2 linked regions of the Fulvivirga ulvae genome follow. Each later gene encodes a partner of the first gene's protein in a complex. Links are inferred from orthologs where the notes say so. Each region holds a gene or a part of one and is shown on either strand. Other genes may lie near its edges.

The links.
Region 2: the proteins of hslU (region 1) and hslV are in contact, whole or in part, in a solved structure (PDB 1G4A), measured with the Escherichia coli proteins. The link is inferred for Fulvivirga ulvae from one-to-one orthologs.

Annotation. Positions count from the first base shown.
Region 1 is NZ_CP089981.1:607,707-611,034, reverse strand. The notes cover bases 281-3,277. They hold hslU (ATP-dependent protease ATPase subunit HslU), read left to right. Parts: upstream 281-1,072; coding sequence 1,073-2,482; downstream 2,483-3,277. Other genes in these bases: LVD17_RS02610 (DUF4421 family protein), read left to right, coding at 2,498-3,277; porQ (type IX secretion system protein PorQ), read left to right, coding at 281-1,069. Outside these bases: lon (endopeptidase La), read left to right, coding at 1-34; more of porQ, read left to right, coding at 50-280; more of LVD17_RS02610, read left to right, coding at 3,278-3,328. UniProt on the Escherichia coli protein: ATPase subunit of a proteasome-like degradation complex; this subunit has chaperone activity. The binding of ATP and its subsequent hydrolysis by HslU are essential for unfolding of protein substrates subsequently hydrolyzed by HslV.
Region 2 is NZ_CP089981.1:6,737,920-6,741,090, reverse strand. The notes cover bases 104-2,943. They hold hslV (ATP-dependent protease subunit HslV), read left to right. Parts: upstream 104-1,172; coding sequence 1,173-1,715; downstream 1,716-2,943. Other genes in these bases: LVD17_RS27350 (aspartate aminotransferase family protein), read right to left, coding at 2,070-2,943; arsC (arsenate reductase (glutaredoxin)), read left to right, coding at 1,720-2,061; LVD17_RS27365 (pyruvate dehydrogenase complex dihydrolipoamide acetyltransferase), read left to right, coding at 104-1,046. Outside these bases: more of LVD17_RS27365, read left to right, coding at 1-103; more of LVD17_RS27350, read right to left, coding at 2,944-3,171. UniProt on the Escherichia coli protein: Protease subunit of a proteasome-like degradation complex believed to be a general protein degrading machinery. The complex has been shown to be involved in the specific degradation of heat shock induced transcription factors such as RpoH and SulA.

The sequences.
Region 1 (3,328 bases):
TTTTGCGGATACAACGGTCAGTAGCAATAACTAGAGCCGGAAATATTTGATGCTGAAAGATATCATAGCCGTTGTTTGCCTGTTAGCTATTTGTAGCATTGGCCATGCACAGGTAGGCGGACAACGGTCATATGAGTTCTTAAATATTCCCTATTCGGCAAGAACCAGCGGGCTTGGAGGTGTAAATGTGTCACTGGCAGATGTTGATCTTAATATGGTCTATAGCAACCCGGCCCTGACTTCAGATACTCTGTCTGGCCATCTGTCATTTAACTACCTTTCCTACTTTGCCGATATCAATAGCTTTTCGTTTGTATATCAGCATGACTTCGGTAAGTATGGGGAATGGTTTTTTGGGGCCAATCATTTTGACTACGGCACCATTGAAAGCTTTGACAATACCGGAGCTGATTTGGGAGAAGTGGAATCCGGAGAGACAGTGGTCTACCTGGGGAGAAGCCATAGTATAGCGCATTTTACGGTAGGCGCTACCTTTAAATTCGTCAACTCGTCTATTGCAGGATATACTTCTAATGCCCTTGCCATGGATATCGGAGGTGTCTTTAAGCATCCTTCGCAAAAGTTTACTACAGGGCTGGTGTTTAAAAATATTGGGTTGGTTACTTCTCAATACACCGATACTGACGAAGCTAAACTACCTTTTGATGTACAGTTTGGTGCTAGTTTTAAGCCTAGCCACATGCCCTTCAGGTTCTCATTTACAGGCTACAACCTGTATCAGAGAGATGTCAGCTACTACGACCCGGCTCAAATGCCGGCAGATGACAAGCCGGGAGCCTTCGATAAAATATTCAGGCATATTGTAATAGGGACAGAGCTCCTGCTAACAAAAAATGTAAATTTAAGGATGGGATATAACCATTTGATCAGGCAAGAGTTAAAGTTAGAAAACACTTCCGGTGGAGCCGGATTCTCATTCGGTCTGATGTTTAGGATAAAAGCCTTTGAGTTTGCCTACAGCAGGGGAGGATATCATGTGGCTGGTGGATCCAATAACTTTACACTTACTGCCAACACAAACTTATTTTTTAGAAAAGGAAAATTGTAAATCATGATAGATCAGAAAACATATTTTACGCCAAAGCAGATAGTAGAAGAACTTGATAAATACATCATTGGGCAGAAGGATGCTAAACGCAATGTAGCCATTGCACTGCGTAACCGCTGGAGAAGGATGAATGTAAAGACGGATATGCAGGGCGAGATTGTTCCCAACAATATTTTAATGATCGGTGCAACCGGAGTGGGGAAAACAGAAATAGCCAGAAGACTGGCTAAAATAGCCAATGCACCGTTCACAAAAGTGGAAGCTTCGAAATTTACTGAGGTAGGATATGTTGGCCGTGATGTGGAAAGTATGGTCAGGGACCTGGTAGAACAGTCAGTAAACCTGGTTAAAGAGGAGAAGAAGGAAGAAGTAAAGATGAAAGCTGAACAAATTGTAGAGGATATAATTCTGGATGCACTGATTCCTCCGTTAAAGAGCAACGGTTTCAGTCAAAAGAATCCGGCTTCTACAAGCACACCTACAGGAGAGCTACCCCAGACAGAGCAGGAGCTCAATGAAAAGACCCGTGAGCGCTTCCGGGAGAAGATCAGAAGCGGGGAAATGGAAGACCGAAAAATTGAAATTAATGTACAAAAGCCTGCAAATGCAGGCGTAGGCATGATAGGTGGTGGTATGATGGATGAATCCTCGATGATCAACCTGCAGGAAATGATCAGTGGCATGATGCCCAAGAAAAATAAAAAAAGAAAGGTTACTATTGGAGAAGCACGGAAAATATTGATGGAAGAAGAGTCTTCGAAGCTCATCGATATGGATGAAGTAAAAGACCTGGCAATAAAAAAGGCGGAGAACACGGGGATTATTTTCATAGATGAGATAGATAAAATTGCCGGTGGCGCTTCCAAGAAGGGGGGCGGTGGCCCTGATGTAAGCAGGGAAGGAGTACAGCGTGACCTGTTGCCTGTTGTGGAAGGAAGTACGGTAAATACAAAATACGGCATAATGAGGACGGATCACGTACTATTTATAGCTGCCGGAGCGTTTCATATAGCCAAACCGTCTGATCTGATTCCGGAGCTACAGGGCCGGTTCCCGATCAGGGTAGAGCTGGATAATCTGACCAAGGAAGATTTTTATCACATACTTAAAGAACCAAGGAATGCTCTGACTAAACAGTATGAAGCGTTGCTGGCATCAGAAGATGTGGAACTTTCTTTCCAGGCAGATGCGTTGGAAGAAATAGCTGAAACTGCCTTCCATATTAATACCGAGGTTGAGAATATAGGGGCACGAAGGTTACATACCGTCATGAGCCAGTTACTTAACGAATTTTTGTTTGATGTGCCCGATAAGATCGGCCCGAACGCCAAAATAGTAGTGACCAGGGAGATGGTTAAAGAAAAATTATCTGGTTTGGTTAAAAACAAAGACTTAAGTGAATACATACTTTAAATACAACCTTTTAAGTTGAAGAAGTTACTTCTTTTAACAACTATTACTTTCGGTCTGTTTGTTGCAGCATTTGCGCAAACAGATAGTATAACAGCGGTCAGGGAGGCCTATATTCAGGAGTTTCCCGACCGGTTTTATTTGAAGCCAATTCTCACGGTGCGTAATATGAGCTTGAGGGTAGATGATAAGGTGGGAGATCAGCAATCCGTTAAATACGAGCCTATTAATAACACCTATCTGGGGCTGGGCCTATATATGTTTAACCTCGGTCTTGAGCTCTCATTAAGGTTACCCTCCAGTGATGAGGACGAGCAGCAGTATGGTGAGACCAGTGCATTTGATTTCCAGACCAATATTTATACAAAGCGCTGGGGTGCAGATGTGGCATACCAGAACTACGAAGGCTTTTATATCAAAAATCCGGAGGACAGATTTCTTGAATGGAGAAGCGACCATCCTTTTATTCAGAGAGAGGACCTGGAAGTGATGAATTTTCAGCTTAATGGATTTTATATGTTCAATAACGATAAGTTTTCTTATCGTTCGTCATATATGCAGGCCGATAAGCAAAAGAAAAGTGCAGGATCGTTTCTTTTAGGGACTACATTCGGCGTATTCAGATTTCGGGCTGATTCGTCATTAATACCGGTGTCGGGGGAGGCAGCAAATTCTGATAAAGGTCATGTGGAGGCAGGTAAGTTTACCACGTTGGGTATATTGCCGGGATATACCTATAACTTTATATTGAAGGATTTCTATCTTAATCTTTCCTTCTCCGCAGGGCCTGCGAACATCTGGACCCGATCAACTACCACAGAAGGAACCGACTCAGCAGTTAAGATCAGG
Region 2 (3,171 bases), 6.1 Mb from region 1 along the record:
AGAAAGGAGCTGATTTTGAAAAGCTGTTAAAATCCCATAAGGCAAAGCAAAAATCAGGTGGAGGAGCCGAAGATAAAAAAGAGAAAAAAGAAACAAAATCTGCTCCTTCGGCCTCGGAAAAGGAGGATGATACCAGAGATACAAAAACTCCTTCTACCACCGGGGAAGGCAGAGTGAAGGCCTCTCCGCTAGCCAAAAAAATGGCAGAAGAAAAAGGCTATGATATTTCAAAAATTAAAGGTTCCGGTGACAACGGGCGTATTGTAAAACGAGACGTTGAGGAATACACGCCCGCTACTGAGGTGGTGCAGAAGGCTGCTGAGGAAAAAGGAACATCTTTCAATATACCTCAGGTTGTAGGAGAGGAAAGCTACGAAGAGGTGAATGTTTCTCAGATGAGAAAGACCATCGGAAAGAGACTTTCAGAGAGCAAGTTTACCGCACCTCACTTTTATATCACCATGGAGATCAACATGGATAAGGCTATAGAGGCCAGAAAATCCATGAATGAATTCTCTCCGGTTAAGATTAGCTTTAATGATATTGTTATTAAAGCCGTTGCGGCTGCATTGAGACAGCACCCCAAAGTGAACTCATCGTGGCTTGGAGATAAGATCAGGTATAACAAACACATCCATATTGGTGTTGCAGTTGCAGTTGACGAGGGACTTTTGGTTCCGGTAGTGAGATTTGCTGACAATAAATCTTTGTCGCATATTTCTGCTGAAGTTAAACAACTGGCAGAAAAAGCGCACAGCAAAAAGCTGCAACCATCAGATTGGGAGGGCAATACGTTTACTATTTCTAATCTTGGAATGTTTGGGGTTGAAGAATTTACTGCTATTATCAATCCGCCAGATTCATGCATTTTAGCAGTTGGAGGTATAAAAGAAACTGCTATTGTTAAAAATGGTCAGCTTGTACCTGGTAATGTCATGAAAGTAACACTGTCCTCAGACCACCGAGTAGTGGACGGAGCCTTGGGAGCTGCTTTCCTTCAAACTCTTAAAGGGTTGTTAGAAAACCCGGTGAGAATACTGGTTTAATAAAGAAGATAAAACAATATACCCTGACAATTTTGTTTAATTGTCAGGGTATATTGTTTAATATAAACAGTATCTCATACTCTTGTGTATCTGGGAGCTGATATTAAATAACACACTAAAATGGGAATGACTAAAGTAAGATCAACAACCGTATTAGCGGTTATACATAATGGAGAAGTAGCAATAGGTGCTGACGGGCAAGCCACAATGGGTAACTACGTTGCTAAAAGTAACGTAAAAAAGATCAGAAAACTTCAGGACGGCAAGATAGTCACTGGTTTTGCCGGATCTACTGCAGATGCCTTTACTCTTCTTGAAAGATTTGACGAGAAGCTGAATAGTTATGGAGGCAATATGAAACGAGCGGCTATTGAGCTGGCTAAGGACTGGCGTACGGATCGCTACCTCAGGAAACTTGAAGCCATGCTAATCACTGCCGACAAGAGCGAAGTACTGGTAGTTTCCGGAACAGGCGATGTACTTGAACCCGATAATAACATTGCTGCTATAGGATCAGGAGCTATGTATGCTCAATCTGCCGCTCTGGCCCTGAAAAAGCATGCACAAGGTCTGTCCGCTGAGGATATTGTAAGAGAGAGCTTAAATATAGCCGCTGATATCTGTATCTATACCAATCATAATCTGGTAATTGAAACCATAAAAGATTAAAATTATGCTGACCATATATCATAATCCCAGATGCCGTAAAAGCCGCGAGACTTTAAATATTATTGAGGACTCAGGGGCCATGGTGGAGGTAGTCGAATACCTGAAGACACCTCCGGCGAAGGGAGATTTAAAGCGTATTGTAGAAAAGCTTGGTATTAAACCTGAGGATTTAATAAGAAAGGGTGAGACTGTATACAAAGAGAAATATAAAGGTAAGAGCCTTACTGATGATGAATGGATAGATGCCATGGAAGAAAACCCCATTCTGATTGAAAGGCCCATAGTGGTCAAAGGTGATACCGCTGTTATAGGCCGTCCTCCCGAAAATGTAAAAGATTTGCTCTGACCATCTCTTTAGTGGTGGTTATCCAGTTGATTTATAGCATCAATTATAATTTTACATGCTTCCTGTATCTCGTCATTTGAGATGTTTATAGGAGGTGCAATTCTGAAGCTGTTGGGGCAGGATAGGAACCAAAAACAGATGACCCCATTTTTTAAGCACTCCTGTACTATGAATGCTACCTCCTCACTGGTTTCAAACTCAAACGCAAAGAGAAGTCCCTTACGCCTGATCTCTTTGATCCTTTCATGTTGAAGTAGCTGCTCGAAAAGCAGTCCTTTGCCGTCAACGTTATCGAGCAGCCCCTCATCTTCAATAACATTGAGGGTAGCGAGTGCAGCGGCACAGCACACCGGATTCCCTCCAAAAGTGGTGATATGGCCTAGCATTGGGTTATGTGTCAGGCACTGCATAATTTCGTAAGATGAAACGAACGTGCCAATTGGCAAACCTCCCCCGAGAGCTTTGGCAGAAGTTAGTATATCGGGAACAACATCAAAATGCTCAAATGCAAATAACTTCCCGGTTCTGCCGATCCCGGTTTGTATTTCATCGAAAATAAGGAGAGTACCTGTTTCGTTGCATTTTGCTCTTAAAGCCTGCATGTACTTGGCAGACGGAATCCTTACCCCCGCGTCTCCTTGAATAGTTTCTATAATAACACAAGCTGTTTTAGTAGTGATGTTATCCAGATCAGTGATACTATTGAAGTCTATAAACCTTACTTCCGGCAATAACGGCCTGAAAGCATATTTTTTCACCTCATTTCCAGACACACTTAAAGAGCCATGAGTGCTTCCGTGGTAAGATCTTCGACAAGTGATGATCTCGGTCCTTCCTGTATACCGCTTGGCTAGTTTTAAGGCGCCTTCGTTGGCCTCGGTGCCACTGTTAGTAAAATAGCAGCAATTCAAATTGTCAGGTAACAACTTCGTCAGTTTTTCTGCCAATTCGTTAGGTGAAGATTGGACAAACTCACCATACACCATTACATGCAGGTGTTTATCCAGCTGCTCTTTGATGGCGTTTACAACGTAAGGATGCCTGTGCCCAATATTGCTTACACCTACTCCGGAAATTAGATCCATATAACGTTTGCCATCAGGGCTGTAG